Regions from separate parts of the Salipiger abyssi genome, predicted to be linked through region 3. Evidence: riboswitches for the same ligand, from Rfam matches in the RefSeq annotation. Region 3 holds a riboswitch; each other region holds the start of a gene.
What was found. A riboswitch is a leader RNA that binds a small molecule or an ion and turns the genes downstream of it on or off. The one in region 3 is predicted to bind cobalamin.
Positions count from the first base shown of each region.

Region 1: another riboswitch for cobalamin. It lies ahead of Ga0080574_RS05675 (TonB-dependent receptor plug domain-containing protein); the one in region 3 lies ahead of Ga0080574_RS07520 (DUF4198 domain-containing protein).
Region 2: another riboswitch for cobalamin. It lies ahead of bluB (5,6-dimethylbenzimidazole synthase); the one in region 3 lies ahead of Ga0080574_RS07520 (DUF4198 domain-containing protein).

Region 1 covers NZ_CP015093.1:415,455-421,143, forward strand. Annotated here, with positions in the region: gene mnmH (tRNA 2-selenouridine(34) synthase MnmH) at 1-905, opposite strand, end outside; tRNA gene Ga0080574_RS05670 (tRNA-Phe) at 1,055-1,129, shown strand; cobalamin riboswitch at 1,374-1,565, shown strand; gene Ga0080574_RS05675 (TonB-dependent receptor plug domain-containing protein) at 1,703-3,646, shown strand; gene Ga0080574_RS05680 (ABC transporter substrate-binding protein) at 3,633-4,460, shown strand; gene Ga0080574_RS05685 (FecCD family ABC transporter permease) at 4,457-5,434, shown strand; gene Ga0080574_RS05690 (ABC transporter ATP-binding protein) at 5,431-5,689, shown strand, end outside.
Region 2 covers NZ_CP015093.1:2,674,762-2,680,450, reverse strand. Annotated here, with positions in the region: gene Ga0080574_RS16530 (tripartite tricarboxylate transporter TctB family protein) at 1-120, shown strand, start outside; gene Ga0080574_RS16525 (tripartite tricarboxylate transporter permease) at 120-1,634, shown strand; cobalamin riboswitch at 2,032-2,208, shown strand; gene bluB (5,6-dimethylbenzimidazole synthase) at 2,250-2,942, shown strand; gene Ga0080574_RS16515 (asparaginase) at 3,265-4,254, opposite strand; gene Ga0080574_RS16510 (xanthine dehydrogenase family protein molybdopterin-binding subunit) at 4,251-5,689, opposite strand, start outside.
Region 3 covers NZ_CP015093.1:809,239-814,927, reverse strand. Annotated here, with positions in the region: gene Ga0080574_RS26445 (amino acid adenylation domain-containing protein) at 1-1,675, shown strand, start outside; gene Ga0080574_RS07525 (SH3 domain-containing protein) at 1,762-2,064, shown strand; cobalamin riboswitch at 2,196-2,399, shown strand; gene Ga0080574_RS07520 (DUF4198 domain-containing protein) at 2,543-3,328, shown strand; gene cbiM (cobalt transporter CbiM) at 3,334-3,951, shown strand; gene Ga0080574_RS07510 (NikL family nickel/cobalt ECF transporter subunit) at 3,948-4,535, shown strand; gene cbiQ (cobalt ECF transporter T component CbiQ) at 4,539-5,327, shown strand; gene Ga0080574_RS07500 (energy-coupling factor ABC transporter ATP-binding protein) at 5,318-5,689, shown strand, end outside.

The DNA.
Region 1 (5,689 bases), 390 kb from region 3:
AGCGAGCGACACAGCGCCCGCCGCTCGCCCGCGTCGATCAGCGCGCCCCAGCGATCCACCAGCGCATGGCCGCGATGAAAGCGCAGCGGGTCGAGCATCTGCTTCAGTCGCGCCCCGTCCGAGAGGATGTCGTCATAGGCGGCATCGAGATACGCCGCCCGCGCGTCCAGAGGTGCCGTGACCTCGATCCAGGGCGCCTGTTTCATCGCCTCCCAGAGCGAGGGCGGCAGCAGGATCTGCCCGATCTTGCTGCTCTCCGCCTCCACCAGCACCGGGCGCGCCGGATCGAGCGCGCTCAGCGCCTGCGCCAGCCCGGTCTCGAAGCCCTTCTGGCTCGGCTGCCCGCCCGGCATCTCGCCCAGCAACGAGCCGCGATGCCGCGCCAGCCCCTCCAGATCGACCACCTGCACCCCGCGCGCCGCCAGACGCGGCAACAGCGCGGTCTTGGCGGTGCCGGTATAGCCGCCGAGCTGGATCAGCCGATACGGCAGCGGGCTGTCGTAAAGCGCCCCCGTCACCAGCCGTCTGTATGTGCGATAGCCGCCCTCCACCGCCTCGGCACGCCAGCCGATCTGTTGCAGCATCCATGCGAAGGAGCCCGAGCGCTGCCCGCCGCGCCAGCAATAGACCAGCGGTCGCCAGCCGCCCTCGTGATGCGCCAGCGGCCCCTCGATATGGGCGGCGGCATTGCGGAACACCAGCGCGGCACCGAGCTTGCGGGCGAGAAACGGGCTCTCCTGCTTGTAGATCGTACCGACGCGGGCGCGTTCCTCATTGTCGAGCACCGGCAGGTTGATGGCGCCGGGCACGTGATCCTCGGCGAATTCCGCCGGGCTGCGCACGTCGATCACGGTGTCGAACCCGTGGTCGAGCAGAGCGGAAAGGGAGAGAAAGGAGCGCGCCATAGGGTCAGATCTACCCTGCCCCCGGGACGGAGAAAAGCCGGATCGCGCAAAGCTCGGCATGATACGGTTTTTTCGTCGAAAACCCTCTGGACACCGGCGCGGCGCTCGGCTATCCCCCCTGCACCCGAAGGGCGCTGCCCTTCTCCCGTGCCCGGGTAGCTCAGGGGTAGAGCAGTGGATTGAAAATCCTCGTGTCGGTGGTTCGATTCCGCCCCCGGGCACCATTAATAAAACCCTGTATCGATGTGTTTTGCGGCTACCCGAGCCCCTTGGAACACGGCGCCCGCTCGTCGTTACCGATGCGTTCGATCAGTCATCGTTGCGTTGATCGCCACGAACTAGGCCCCCCGTCTACATCGGCGCCCGCAGAAAACATCGGCGTCGAGCTTGAGCGGCTCCGCCCTGTTGTCCGCGCTCGCGATGTGTGTTGCGGCCCAACACGGCCCTTGCGCGATAGCGCCCGGCAAAGTATGCGATATGCGCCTTGGTTCCGGGCCAGATGTCCGGAGAATAGGGAACGCGGTGCAAATCCGCGACTGCCCCCGCAACTGTGAGCGGCGAGCGTCATCGGTATCATGCCACTGGGCGAGCAGGCCCGGGAAGGCCCGACCGGCGCTGTGACCCGCAAGTCAGGAGACCTGCCAGGGTGATCACCCTCCCCATGCGCGGGGCGCGCCTTGGGAACGGTCCTTCCGTTCGTGGTGACATGACGCACCGTTCGCGCGAGGGGCCAGCCTTTCCAGCGAGCATCACCGCATAGCCCCGCCCAGGGGCCGACAAGGAAAGGACCGCCGTCCATGAAGAAGATCCTCGGATCCGTCTCTGCGCTGGCGCTCGGCAGCCTCCCGCTGCACGCGCAGGACAATGCAGCCTATGAACTGCCGCCGATCACCATCTATGTGGGCTACGAGGCCACCACCCCGCTCCAGACCGGCGTCAGCGTGGATGTGCTGACCGAGGAAGATCTGGAGCGCGACGGCGACACCCGGGTCATCGACATCCTCGCCCGCCAGCCCGGCGTCTCGATCCGCTCGAACGGGCCGCTCGGCACCAATGCCGGGATCACCATCCGCGGCGTGTCGCAGCAGAACATCGCCGTGCGCATCGACGGCATCGACGTGTCGGATCCGGCGGCCACCCAGGTGGCCTATGATTTCGGCGGGCTCACCGCCGGCGATATCAGCCAGATCGAGATCCTGCGCGGCTCGCAATCGGCGCTGTTCGGTTCCGAGGCGATCGGCGGCGTGGTCAATATCACCACCAAACGCGCAAGCCGCGACGGGCTCAGCGCCGATGTCTTCGCCGAATACGGCAGCCACGACACGCTGCGCAGCGCCGCGACACTCTACAATCGCGGTGAGGGGCACGAGACCGCCGTGACGCTGTCCTATGTCTCGACCGACGGGTTTTCCGCGGCGGATGAGGACGGGCTGAATTACGGCACCGCCAACCCCAACGACAAGAACGACGAAGAGGACGGCTACGAGGCGCGGCGCCTGAGCTTTTCGGGCCATTACGATCTGGGCGGCGGTGCCGCCGAGCTGAGCCTTTCGGGCTTCTACGAAGAAGCGAAATACGATTACGACGAAAACAGCAGCGGCCGGGTCTTCGACGGCTCGCCCGACGATGTTGTCGACAGCGAAAAGACCGGCCTGCGCGCCGCCCTCGCCTTTGCCACCGGCGGCGTCGATCACGAGATCTCGGCCACCTGGTTCCGGAGCGACCGCGCCCTGCACGGCACCTCGCTCGACAGCTCTGCGCCCGACACGCCGCCCTATACGGGCACGCCCTACCCGTTCCGCTTCGAATACGAGGGCACGCGCCAGACCTACCGCTATCAGGCGGGCTTCGATCTTGGTGCCACCACCCGCGCGGTGGTCGGAGCCGAGCGCAGCATCGAGACCTATGAGGACAAGATCGCCGGCGCATCGAGTTTCGGCCCCTATGGCAGCTCGCAGGATCAGGAGACCACGGTGACCTCGCTGTTTTCCGAGTTCACCTTCACGCCGAGCGAGAATATCGACCTGAGCTTTGCGCTGCGCCACGACGATCACTCGGAATTCGGCGGCCACACCACCGGGCGGCTCTCCGGCGTCTGGCGCGCCCGGCCCGACCTGAGCCTGCGCGCCAACCTCGCGACCGGCTATCGCGCACCCTCCAACTACGAGCTCTACGATGCCTATTCCGGCAATGCCGGGCTCGACCCGGAGACCTCGGTCAGCTTCGACCTCGGCGTCGAGAAGCGCTTTGGCGATACCGCCTGGCTGAGCGCCACCGCGTTCTGGATCGAAGCCGAAGACATCATCGACTACTCCTATACGAGCTACGCCTATGTGCAGGCGGACGGAACCAGCACCCGCCGCGGCATCGAACTGGCCGGGGCCTATGAGCTGCGCCCGGGCCTGACGCTCGACGGCAGCTATACCTGGACCGACAGCTTTTCGTCGGTGTCGCTGGACAGCTCCGGCTGGCAGGCCTCGGTGCCCGAGCATGTCTTTGCGCTGGGGCTGAGCGCGGATATCACCGACCGCGCCCGCATCTCGGTAAACGGCCTTTACGAGGCCGACCGCGAAGGGCTCGACGATTACGGGCTGGTGAATTCCTCCTTCACCTATGACGTCACCGACACCGCCCAGGCCTATCTGCGGGTCGAGAACCTCTTCGACGAGGATTACCAGACCGCGCCGGGCTACGGACAGTCCGACCGTGCCTGGTATTTCGGGGTCCGTGCGAGCTTCTAGGCGCATAGCGCTGGCTGCCGCCCTGTGTCTGGCGGCGGTCGCTGCCGGCGCGGCTCCGGGCCGCGTCGTCTCGCTCAATGTCTGCACCGATCAGCTTGCGCTGCTGATCGGCGCGCCGGGGCAGCTCGTCTCGGTCTCGCGGCTTGCCCAGGATCCGCGCAGTTCGGCCATGGCCGAAGAGGCGCAGGCGCTGCCCGCCAATACCGCCAGCGCCGAAGAGGTGGTGCTGCTGCATCCCGATCTGGTGATCGCCGGCAGCTACACCGCCCGCGCCGCCACGCAGATGCTGGAAAAGCTGGGCTACAGGGTCGAACGCTTCTCCCCCGCCCGCTCGCTCGAGGACGCGCGGCAGAACATCCTGCGCATGGGCGCGCTGCTGGGCCGCGAGGCCCGCGCCGCCGAGGTTCTGGCCGGTTTCGACGCCCGGCTCGCGGCGCTGCGCGAAACGCCAACGCGCAAACCCCGCGTGGCCTATTACATGCCCTTCAACGAGACCGCCGGCGCCCAGACCCTGACCGGCGATATCCTCAACGCCGCCGGCATGGCCAATCTCGCCGATGAAAAAGGCATGGCGACACGCGGGCGTCTGCCGCTCGAAGGGCTGCTGCTGGCCGAGCCCGACCTGATCCTCGTCAGCCGCCCCTATGACAGCCCGGCGCAGGCGACCTCGCTGCTGCAACACCCCGCGCTTCAGGCTACCGGCGCGCTGCATCAGGTGGTGGACAGCCCGAACTGGATCTGCGGCACGCCGGCGCTGCTCGATGCGGTGGCGGCGATGCGCGATCTGCGCCACGACTGGGAGGCGGCGCAATGAGGCTCGCCCTGCCGCTCGCCGCGCTGGTGCTGGCGCTGTTCTTCACCTCGCTGGGGCTGGGATATGCCGCGCTGCCGCCCCGCGCGGTGCTGGGCGGGCTCGTGGGCCTCGGCGATCCGCTGCATGTCATGGTGATGCAGGAAATCCGCCTGCCGCGCAGCGCCTTGGCGGCGCTGGTGGGCGCCGCGCTGGGGCTTTCGGGCGCCGCGATGCAGGGCTATCTGCGCAACCCGCTGGCCGAGCCGGGGCTGATCGGCGTCTCCGGCTCGGCGGCGCTCGGCGCGGTGCTGGCGCTGCAAACCGGGCTGGCGGCGGCGTTTGCGCTGGCGTTGCCGCTGATGGCGCTGCTCTTCGCGCTGGCGGCGGTGGCGCTGATCCTGCTGCTGGCGGGGCCGCGCGGCGGCTCGCTGGTGCTGATCCTCGCGGGCATCGCGGTCTCGGCGCTGGCCGGTGCACTGACCTCGCTGGTGCTGAACCTGTCGTCAAACCCCTATGCCACCTATGAAATCGTGTTCTGGATGATGGGCTCGGTCGCCGACCGCTCACTCACTCACCTGACACTGGCCGCGCCGCTGATCGCCCTCGGCGGTGCCGCGCTGCTGACGCTGGGGCGCGGGCTCGACGCGCTGACGCTGGGCGAGGACGGCGCACAGGCGCTCGGCATCTCGCTCACCTCGCTGCGGCTGCGGCTGCTCTTCGGCACCGCCGCCGCCGTCGGTGCCGCCACCGCCGTGGCCGGCGCCGTGGGCTTTGTCGGACTCGTGGTGCCGCATCTGCTGCGCCCGCTCTGCGGCGCCCGGCCCTCGCGGCTGCTCTGGGCCTCGGCGCTCGGCGGCGCGGCGATGCTGCTGGCCGCCGACATCGCCGTGCGGCTGATCCTGCCCGAGCGCGACCTCAAGCTCGGCGTTGTCATGGCGCTGATCGGCGCGCCGCTCTTCCTGCACCTGATCTACAAGACGCGGAGGGGGTTATGAGCCTGCTGACCCTCGACGCGCTCACCGTCACGCGCGGGCAATGCCCGGTGGTGGATGGCGTCACGCTTTCGATCGGCCCCGGCGAATGCGTCGGCCTCATCGGCCCCAACGGCGCCGGCAAGACCACGCTGATGCGCGCCGCCCTTGGCCTCATGCCACATGGCGGCACCTCCTCGCTCTCGTCCCTGCCCGCCCGCGAGCGCGCCCGTGCCGCCGCCTGGCTGCCGCAGGCGCGCGAGATCGCCTGGCCGGTCA
Region 2 (5,689 bases), 1.9 Mb from region 3:
CTGCTGATCTGGGTGGTCTTCCGGATCGTCTTCACCGTGCTGATGCCCGCCGGCATCGTGCCGGAGGCCGAACTGCTGCAATTCATCCGCAACATCGGCACCGAATGGGGGGCGCAATGATGGATACCCTGCTCGCACTTCTCACCGTCTTCACGCAGCCGCAGCTTTTTCTTCTGGTGGGGCTGGGCACCTTCCTCGGTGTCTATATCGGCGCGATCCCTGGCCTGTCGGTCACCATGGCGGTGTCGATCCTGATCTCTTTCACCTTTTCCTGGGATGTCTACCCGGCGATCTCGCTGATGGTCGGCATCTACATGGGCGGCGTCTATGGCGGCTCGCGCACGGCGATCTTGCTGAACATTCCCGGCGCGCCCTCGGCCATCGCCACGGCCATGGACGGCTATCCCATGGCACAGCGCGGCGAGGCCGGCGAGGCCATCGGCGTCACCACCGTCATGTCCTTCTTCGGCGGGCTCGTGGGGATTGCCGTTCTGGCGCTGGCGGCGCCCTTTGTCGCCGAGTTCGCGCTGACCTTCCAGCCGCGTGACTACATGCTGCTCGCGGTGCTGGGCATCCTGCTGGTGGGCTCGCTTTCCGCCGGCAGCCTGCTCAAGGGCATCTTCGCCGGCGCGCTCGGCATCGCCATCGGCGCGGTGGGCCGCGACCCGCTGACCTTTGCCGAACGCTTCACCTTCGATTTTCAGATCATGGAGGGCGGCATCTCCTTCATCGCGGTGATGATCGGCATGTTCGGCATCTCCGAAGCGCTGCTGCAACTCCACCATGTCGGCGCCGACGCGATGCGTCAGAAGATCGACCGCATCATACCGTCCTGGTCCACCGTGCGGAAATATCTGCCGCTGTCGCTGCAAACCTCGTCGATCGGCGTCATCATCGGCGCCCTACCCGGCACCGGCGGCGACATCGCGGCGCTCATGGCCTACGACCACGCCAAGCGCGTGACGAAAAAGCCGACACGCCCCTTCGGCACCGGTGCCATGGAAGGGCTGGTGGCGCCCGAGACGGCGAACAATGCCGCGGTGGGCGGGGCCTTCGTGCCGATGATGACGCTGGGCATCCCCGGCGACGCGGTGACCGCGATCATGATCGGGGCGCTTTTCATCCACGGGCTGAACCCCGGCCCGATGCTCATGGTCGATCAACCGCAGATGTTCTGGTTCATCGTCGGCGCGCTGCTGACCGCCAATGTCTTTATCCTGATCTGCGGCCTGACCGGCATCAAACTCTTCACCAAGATCGTCGAGATGCCGCGCGCGGTGCTGATCCCGCTCATCATGCTGCTGTCGGTGGTGGGCGCCTATGCGGTCAACAACTCGGTCACAGATGTCTACTGGATGCTGGGCTTTGGCGTCTTCGGTTATTTCATGCGGCATTACGGCTATCCGCTGGGGCCGGTGATCCTGGGTGTGATCCTGTCGCGGCTGCTCGACGACAACTGGCGCCGGGCGATCATCTCCGAGCGCGAAGACCTCGGCGCCTTCTTCGCGGGCATCTTGACCAGCCCGCTGTCGCTGACGCTGCTGCTGGTCTGCATCGTGATCCTCCTGTCCCAGACCCCGCTGTTCACACTGCTGAAATCCCGGGTATCGAAAGAGACCGGGGATCAACTCTAGGCGCGCGCTGCGCACCTGAATCCGGCTTCCAAGGGTGGCCGAACAGGGCTGATTTACGGCACGGCTCGGCCGTGCCGTTTTTCACAAACAGGGTCAGCACCGGCCTTTGTGGTTATCGACATGCGCCTGCCACAAGAGAGTTCACGACCGATTGCCACGCAGGTCAGAGCACGGCTGAGCGTCGGGGCCATCCACTTGGCGGAACCAAGGTCGTAAGTGGGCTCGAAGCTGACTGATCGCTCTGCGGCGGTCGGTATGGTTTCAGGGTGCGGCATCGCCGCTCTTTCCGACCGATAGTGGTCAGTCGCGCTGAGCACCGGGCGCTGCCACACCCGGCCCCGAGCTATCTGCATACCGTTCGAGATTGAATGTCCGTTTGCGTGCCGCGCACAGTCGCGAGATAAGGACATCATCAGGTGCCCCCTTGGGGGAGAATCGGGAAGCCGGTGCAAATCCGGCGCGGGCCCGCCGCTGTATCGGGGATCGTTTGGCAGAAGCCACTGGGCAACGCCCGGGAAGGCGCCAGGACGAGAGGATCCGGAGCCAGAAGACCGGCCTGGTGTCATTGCGCCTCGGGGTGGAGCCCGTGGCGCTTTGAAATATGCGAGGCCCGATATGCCCCCCGATCCGTCCGCCAGAACTGTGCTTCCGCAGCCCGCCCGCCGGTTTGACGAACAGGAACGTCAGGCGCTTTACGATATCATCAATGCCCGCCGCGACGTTCGGAACGAGTTCCGGCCCGATCCGGTCGATCCCGACGCCCTTTGGCGCATTCTCGCGGCCGCGCATGCCGCGCCGTCGGTCGGCTTCATGCAGCCATGGGATTTCCTGCTGATCCGCGACCCGGAGCTGCGCGCCTGCGTGCATGCCGCCTTTCTCCGCGCCAATGCCGAGGCGGAAGAACTGTTCGACGGAGACCGCAAGGCGCTTTACCGGTCGCTGAAGCTCGAAGGCATCCTGACCTCTCCGCTAAACATCTGCGTGACCTGCGACCGGACCCGTGGCGGGAAGGTCGTACTGGGCCGGACCCATAACAGCGACATGGATCTCTATTCGACGGTCTGCGCCGTCCAGAACCTCTGGCTGGCCGCCCGTGCGGAAGGCGTGGGGATCGGCTGGGTTTCGATCTTTCGACCGGAGGATCTTCGCGGCCTGCTGGGCATCCCGGATCACGTTGAAATCGTTGCTTACCTTTGTGCCGGATATGTCGATGAACTCTACACGACGCCGGAGCTCGAAGCCCGCGGCTGGCGCAAGAGGCTGGAACTCGAAAGCGTGATTCATGAAAACGGCTGGCCCGCAACGTAGCCGCAGGCAAGCGTTGACGCGATCCGCCACGCCACATGCGCCCCGGCACAAACGAGACCAAGAGCCAGGCAGAAAACTCCATCCAGCCCCTTCTGACCGAAGGGGCCTGCGGCCTTTGCACACCCGTCATCGAATGCACGCGACACCGATCTGGTCCGCTATTCGACCGATCAAGACGACACTTCGCGCTCAAAGGCCTCCCCCCGGGACGCCGCTGCGAACAACCTCTTGCGAAACCACATCTCATGTCAGCCGCTATGCAACGACATCGCGCGTCGCAGCCCAACGGGGGCCGCCCTGACACGCATCCAGGATAAGACACCTAGCTTGCCCCTGCTCCGCGAATTTTTGCAGTCAACTCGGCTGCCGTCAGGCCAGCCCCCAGAAGAGCGCTCATCAGCAGGCGTGCCTTGATGGGCGACAGGCTCCCGGAGAAATATGCGCCCGCAGCGGCGAGGGAACAGCCGCCCGAATCTCGCCCGTATACCGGCAACGTGCGCCCTTCGGGACAGCGCGACGCCACGATGACGGGGATATTGTGCGTGCTCAGCCGGCGCACCGCATCTGCAAAGCCGCGGGGCGCATTTCCACGGCCGAAAGCGGCGAGGACCACGGCCTTGACCCCGCTCTGAAGACAGAAATCAAGATATTCGGGAGAGCTCCCAAGACCCAGCAGCATCAGCTCGACGCGGCTTTCCAGCCGTTTTGTGGCAACATGTACCCGCTGGGTCGGGCGGCGATAGAGATAGACCTCACCGCCATCGACCTCCCCCAGCTTGCCGAGCCCGGCCGACCGGAACGCATCGACGCGCGACGTGTGGGTCTTGCTCACCTCGCGGGCCGCATGGATATCGCCTTCGAACAGCACAACGGTGCCGATGCCACGCAGGGCATCGCTTGCCGCACAGCGAATGGCATCGGCGATGTTTCTCGGGCCGTCGGTGTCCGGTTCACCTGCATGTCTCTGTGCACCGGTGAAAACGACCGGCTTTTCGGACGTCACGAGAATGTCGGAGAGATAGGCGCTCTCTTCCATGGTGTCTGTGCCGTGGGTGACCACGACGCCAACCACTTCCGGGTTTTCAAGTATCGCGGCAATGCGTCGGCACAGGCGATGGGCCATACCGAGATCGAGCGCATAGCTGCCCAGGGCGCCAAATGCCTCCTCCCGAACCGAAATGCCCTCCGGTCTGCTGTGCAGGCGGGCGAGCAAATCGTGACCGGACAGGTTCGCATTAACGGCCCCCTCCGCGGCGTCCTCCGTAGACGCAATGGTGCCTCCGGTCGCGATCAGAACAACGGTCTTATTCACCTGCCACTCCCCGACGTCTTCGCAGCCGTCAATGGCGCCGCGCCCCCGAGCGCAGCAAGCACGGTGCGCGGCGCAATCGGCAGCCGTCGAACCGTCGCTCCCAAAGGCCCAAGCGCATCGTTCACCGCATTCAGGACCGCTCCGGATGCCCCCGCAACGCCGGCCTCCCCCACGCCCTTGGCCCCGAGCACGCCCTCGGCGGTGCCAGAGGTCACATGCGAGACCTGGATATCCGGCACATCGGAGGCCATCGGCACCAGGTAATCCGCCATTGTCGCGGTCAGCAGCTGCCCGTCCTCATCGTAGCGGATCTCTTCCAGCAGGGCTGCGCCCAGCCCCTGCACCACACCGCCGCGGATTTGTTCCTCGACCAGCTTGGGATTGATGAGTGTACCGCCATCATGCGCCACCCAATGCCCCAGCAGCCGGGTGAACCCGGTGTCGGTGTCGACCTCGACGTAAGCGGCCTGGATGCCATTGGTGGCCTGAAACAGTTGCACCCTGGGAACCGAGTGTCGGGTGACCATCAGTTCGGTTGGCATGTCATCGGGCAGCAGATCGTGGCGGAAGTAGCAGATGTGGGCGACCTCGGCTGTCGTCGAAATCTGTGCGCCTGCCGCATCGACGACATGGCCTTTGCTCAGGTCCAGCGTTTCCGGGTCGCGCTGATGCAGGTGGCCCGCAACCATGAGCAGTTGCTCCCGCAAGGTTTGCGCGGCCTGCCAGGCGGCCTCACCCCCGGTGGATATCCCGCGAGAGGCCCAGGCCCCGCCGCCATGCGGCGTGATCTCGCTGTCGCCGCTCAGCACGCGGATATCCGCCACCTCCACACCCAGCACCGACGCGACGATCTGCGCGATGCCGGTATCGGTGCCCTGCCCCTGATCGGTGACGCTTGGCATGCAGCGCACGTGGCCCGAAGGCTCCATCTTGAGCGTACAGCCGTCCTGGCCGCTCACGTCGATGCCACCGGGACCGTAAAAGCCGTTGCCGGTTCCGGTCAGCTCAACGAAACTGGCGATGCCGATGCCGCGGTAAATGCCCTGCTTTCGCAGCTCCGCCTGCTCGCTCCGCAGCGCAGTGATATCCATATCCGCAAGCAGGCGGTCGAGGCAGGCATGCTGCGACAGGTAGTGCAGATGCACGCCGGTCGGCGTCTTGCGCGGGTAGCTGTCATCGGAAAGAAAGTTCCGCAGCCGGATCGTTTCGGGGGCAAGCCCCAGCGCCGCTGCCGCGCGATCGACCATATGCTCGGTGATTGCGCAGGCGACCGGGTGCCCGACCGAGCGGTAATGTCCGATCAACGCCTTGTTCTGGAACAGCAGCCTTAGCCGCGAGCGGAAATCGGCAATGTCATAGCCCGCCGCCGACATGCGCAGTACATGATTGCCCTCGCCCAGCGATGTGCGCGGGTATTGTGGATAAGCCCCGATGG
Region 3 (5,689 bases):
GCACAATCTCTATGGACCCACCGAAGCGGCGGTCGATGTCACCTTTCACGAGGCGAGCGGTGAGGAGGAGGGCGCCAGCGTGCCCATCGGCCGGCCGGTCTGGAATACCGGCTGCTATGTGCTCGACGCGTGGCAGAGGCCGGTGCCCGACGGGGTGGCCGGGCGGCTGTTTCTCACCGGGCGGCAGCTCGCCGACGGCTATCTCGGCCAGCCGGAACTGACGGCAGAGCGCTTTCTGCCCGATCCCTTCGTGCCGGGCGGGCGGATGTACGACACCGGCGATATCGTGCGCGCGGCGGCGGATGGCACGATCACCTTCGAGGGCCGCGCCGACGGGCAGGTGAAGATCCGTGGCGTTCGCATCGAGACCGGCGAGGTCGAGGCGGCGCTGCTGGATACCGGGCTGCTGCGCCAGGCGGTGGTGATGGCGCGCGAGGGCGCTGACGGCGCACGGCTGATCGCCTGGGTGGTGCCGCGTGACGGAACCGAGGCGCTCGGTGCGGCGCTGGCGGCGCGGCTGCCCGCCGCGATGATCCCCGCCGCCATCGTGCCGCTGGAGGCGCTGCCGCTCACCCCCAACGGCAAGCTGGATCGCGGCGCGCTGCCCGAGCCGCGCGCGCAGGCCGCCGGGCGCCCGCTTGCGCCGGGCACCGAGGCGCTGCTGGCGCGGCTCTATGCCGAGCTGCTGGGCGCGGCCACGGCCATCGGGCCGGAGACCGATTTCTTTCTCGCGGGCGGCGACTCGCTGCGTGCCGTGCGCCTGACCCTGCGGATCGAGGAGGAGACCGGGCGCGCGCCGGGGCTGGCGGCGATCTTCGAAACGCCGGTGCTGGCGGATCTGGCGCGGCGCATTGCCGAAGATGCCCCCGGCGATGACGGGCTCGGCCCGGTGCTGCGCCTGTCGCGGGGCAGCCGCCCGCCGCTCTTTGCCATCCATCCGGCGGGCGGCATCGGCTGGTGCTATCGCGGCCTGGCCGCCGCGCTGGAGGACCGCCCGCTGATCGCGCTGCAATCGCCGCTGCTCGATGCCGCAGCGCCCGATCCGGCCACGCTCGACGCGCTGGCGCGGGCCTATGCCGCGCGCATCGCCGAGCTGGCGCCCGAGGGACCGCTGCATCTGGCGGGCTGGTCGCTGGGCGGGCTCATCGCGCAGGCCGCCGCCTGTCATCTGGAGCGGCAGGGGCGGGTCTGCGGCATGGTGGCGCTGCTCGATTCCTACCCGTCCGAATGCTGGCGCAACGAGCCGGAGCCCGGCCCCGACGCGGCGCTACGGGCGCTGCTCGCCATCGCCGGGCACGACCCTGAGGCGCATCCCGAGCTTACCGACCGCGCCGCGATCCTCGGCTTCCTGCGGGCGCGGGGCGAGCCGCTGGCGCAACTGCCAGAGCGCGCGCTCGACGGGGTCATCCGCTCGGTGCAGCAGACCAACCGGCTGGTGCGCGGCCATCGCGAGGCGCGTTTCGGCGGTACGCTCCTGCATGTGCGCGCGGCGCGCGATCACGCCGGCACGGCGCTGCGCCCGGAGCTCTGGCACCCCTTTGCCGCGCGGCTCGAAACCCTGTCTCTGCCCTGCCTGCATGGCGAGCTGCTCTCGGCCCGGCTGCGCCCGGCGCTGGCCGAGGGGCTCATGCGCGCCATGGCGCGGGACGAGCGTGCCTCCGCTTTCACGACCTGAACGACGCTGCATCCGGGCGTTCCTTTTGGCGCCCGGACGCGGTAGACTTGCGGGCGAGGCAGAAAGCACAAGAAGCAGGAGAGAACATGCGCGCACTCGTCTTCAAGGCGCTGGCAACCGGCGTGCTGGCAGCGGTATTCTGCGCGGGCCCCGCGGCGGCGGGCTGGCGCGACCGGTACGAGGTCTATGGGGTGGCGGAGGGCGACATGCTGAAGCTGCGCGGCGGCCCCGGCACCGGCTTCGACGTCTATGTCGGCCTGCCGAACGGCACGGTGCTGCGCGTCCATGAATGCACCCAGACCGGCGGCACCCGCTGGTGCGAGGTCTCGCTCGACCGCGCGCGGAGCCTGAAGGGCTGGGTCTCCTGGGCCTATCTGCGCGAGCTCTGATCTTTCATCGCTCGCCCGTGGGCGGGGGCTTTCCCGCCGGCTCTGCCGCGCAAACCGGCAGAGCCTCTGGCGATTCCGCGGCAGGGCAGGGGCGCCGCATATGGCGATTGACCCGGCCCGCGCTTTTCTGGCATGCATGTGGCATGTCCGGTTCCGGGGTTTGCCCCCCGGAGGAAAGAGGGAATACAGTGCGGCGCGTTTCGCGTCCAAATCTGTAGCTGCCCCCGCAACTGTAAGCGGCGAGCGAGGCTGATCACGCCACTGGAGCGATCCGGGAAGGCCAGCCAGAGCATAGACCCGCGAGCCAGGAGACCTGCCGGACAGGCGCCCTTGGAAGGGGCGCTTCCACCGGACGCCGGGGTGCGCGTCTGGCCTTGTGCGCCGGACATTGCCCCGTCGCGCATTGGTCCGATGGCTCCCGTTGTCCAGCACAGGATTGCGCCGGGTGTGGCGCAGATGGACAAGGACGACGACCCTTATGAAAAAGACCCTGCTCGCGGCGGCGGCCGCCATTGCCCTGCCGGCGATGGCCAATGCCCATTTCCTTCTGGAATACACCACCGACACGATGATCGAGCGCCCCGGCGACGTGCCGGTCAAGCTGATCTTCTGGCACCCGTTCGACAATGGCCATGTGATGGATCTGGAGATGCCGGAAGAGTTCTTCATGATCCATAACGGCGAACGCACCGACCTCAAGGAGACGCTGGAGCCGGTGCGCTTTACGGGTGGCGAGAACGAGGGCGCGGCCTTTCTCGGCTCGGTGCCGGTCAAGCGCTCGGGCGATTACGTGCTGGTGACGGTGCCGGTGCCCTATTACGAGGAATCCGAGGATATCTATATCCAGCAGATCACCAAGGCCTTCCTCAACCGCAGTGAACTGCCCACCGACTGGATGCAGCCCGCCGGCCTGCCGACCGAGATCCTGCCGCTGAACAAACCCTATAACGTGCTCGCCGGCTCGACCTTCACCGGCCAGGTTCTGGCAGAGGGCGAACCGGTTGCGGGCGTCGAGATCGAGATCGAATACATGGCCGCCGAGCCCGACATGGACAGCGCCGCCTCCACCGATCCGGCGGTCTCGCCGCCGCCGGGCGGCGCGGTGGTCGCGGTGTCGGACGCCAACGGCTATTTCACCTTCGGCATTCCGGAAGCCGGCTACTGGGGCTTTGCCGCGCTCGGCTCGGGCCCGGCGACCGAGCATGAGGGCAAGGAGCTCAGCCAGGACGCGGTGATCTGGATCCGCGCCTGGGATCTGGAGTAAGCGCCATGCATATCGTGGACGGCGCCCTTTCGAACCCGGTGGTGATCGGCGGGGCCGTTGCCGCCGCCGGGGGCATCGCGCTGGGCCTGCGCGCGCTGCCGCTGGAGCGTATTCCGGCGGCGGGCGTGCTCTCGGCGAGCTTCTTCGTCGCCTCGCTGGTGCATGTGCCGATCGGCCCGTCCTCGGTGCATCTCATCCTCAACGGTCTGGCCGGGATCGTCCTCGGCTGGGCCGCCTTTCCGGCGCTCTTCGTCGGGCTGCTGTTGCAGGCGGTGTTCTTCGGCTTCGGCGGGCTGACGGTGCTGGGGGTCAATACGCTCAACATCGCGCTACCCGCCGTGCTGGCCTGGATGCTCTTTGGCCGCCTTGCCGCCTCCGGCACGCCGCTCGCCGGTGCGGTCTGGGCGGGGATCGGCGGCGCCTTCGCCATCGCCGCGACGACGGTGATGGTCGGGCTCGCGCTGGCGCTTTCGGGCGACGAATTCCTGCCCGCCGCGAAACTCGTCTTCTTCGCGCATATTCCGGTCATGGCCATCGAGGGGCTGCTGACGGGCTTTGCCGTGCTGCTGGCGCGCAAGGTCAAGCCGGAGCTCTTCACCTCGCTGAAAGGGGCGCGGGCATGAAACGGATCGTGCTTTTGCTGACCCTCTGCCTTGCCGCACCGGTGCCGGCGCTGGCGCATAAGGTCATCGCCGGGGTGTTTCCCTCGGGCAGCGCCATCGAGGGCGAGATCGGCTTTTCCAACGGCGATATGGCAGCGGATACGACCGTCTCGGTCTTCGGGCCGGAGGGCGCGTCGCTGGGCGAGGCGGTGACCGACGCGGACGGGTTCTTTACCTTCGTGCCGGAGCAACCGGTGGCGCATACGTTCCGCGCCGATCTGGGGGCGGGGCATGTGGCCGAGGTCACCATGCCCGCCGCCGAGGTTGCCGCGATCCTGGGGGAGACCGCGCTCGAGGCCGAGGAAACCGCCGCCGCGCCGGCGCCCGCCGCGACCGGTGGCGGCGTGACCGTCGCCGCGCTCACCGGCGAGGAGCGTCAGGTGATCGCCGAGGCGGTGCGCGCCGAGGTCCGCCCGCTGCGGCGCGAGATCGCCGCCTATCGCGAGCATAACGATTTCCAGACCATCCTTGGCGGGCTCGGCTATATCGCCGGGCTCTTCGGTCTGGGGTTCTACATCGCGGCGCGCCGCAAGCTGGCGGGCTAGGCCGTGGGGCACGCGCTGACACAGCGTGAAAAAACCCTCGCCGGGACCGGGGTGCGTTTCGACCCCGGCCCGGTCGGCAGGCTGGATCCGCGCGCGCGCATCGCCGCCGCCTGCCTCTTCGGCGTGACCGTGGTGGCGCTGTCGGGCCTGCCGGCGCTCATCGCCGCGCTGTGCGTCTCGCTGGTCTTCCTGCGCGTCTCGCGCCTGCCGGTGGGGCCGACCCTGCGCCGCATGGCGATGATGGACGGCTTTATCTTCTTCATGCTGGCGCTTTTGCCCTTCACCGTGCCGGGCGATCCGTTCTTCACGCTTTGGGGCCTCACCGCGAGCTGGCAGGGGCTGATCCAGGCGGTGGAGATCGCGCTGACCGCCAATGCGGTGATCCTCGCGGTGATGACGCTGGTCGGCACGATGGAGCCGGTGACGCTGGGTCATGCGCTCTATCGGATGCGCTGCCCGGAGACGCTGGTGCATCTGTTGATGTTCACCATCCGCTATATCGAGGTGCTGCGCGAGGAATACCTGCGGCTGCGCGCCGCGATGAAGGTGCGCGGTTTCCGGCCCGGCACCAACTGGCACAGCTATCGCAGCTTTGGCTATCTCGTGGGCATGATGCTGGTGCGGGCCATCGAACGCTCCGAGCGCATCCTCGGTGCGATGAAATGCCGGGGCTTTTCCGGGCGCATCCTGCTGTTGCAGGAGTTCGCGCTGAGCCGCCGGGACCATCTCTTCGGGGCGGCGCTTCTGGGCGTCTGCCTCGGCCTTTTCGCGGTGGATCTGACATGGCCCTGATTGCGCTCGACGATCTGCATTTCGCCTATCCCGGCCGTGACCCGGTGCTGAGCGGCGCCTCGCTGCGGCTGGAAGCCGGGCAGCGCCTGTCGCTCACCGGCCCCAACGGGGCGGGGAAATCGACGCTCCTGCGGATGATCCTCGGGCTTCAGCGTCCGGATCGCGGGCTGGTCACGGTGTTTGGCACGCCGCGCGTGCAGGAGGCGGATTTCCACGAGGTGCGCCGCCGCGTCGGGCTGGTGTTTCAGGATGCCGATGACCAGCTCTTCTGCCCCACCGTCGCCGAGGACGTGGCGTTCGGTCCGCTGAACCTCGGCAAGTCGCGGGCCGAGGCGCTGGAGATCGTCGACCGGGTGCTGGGC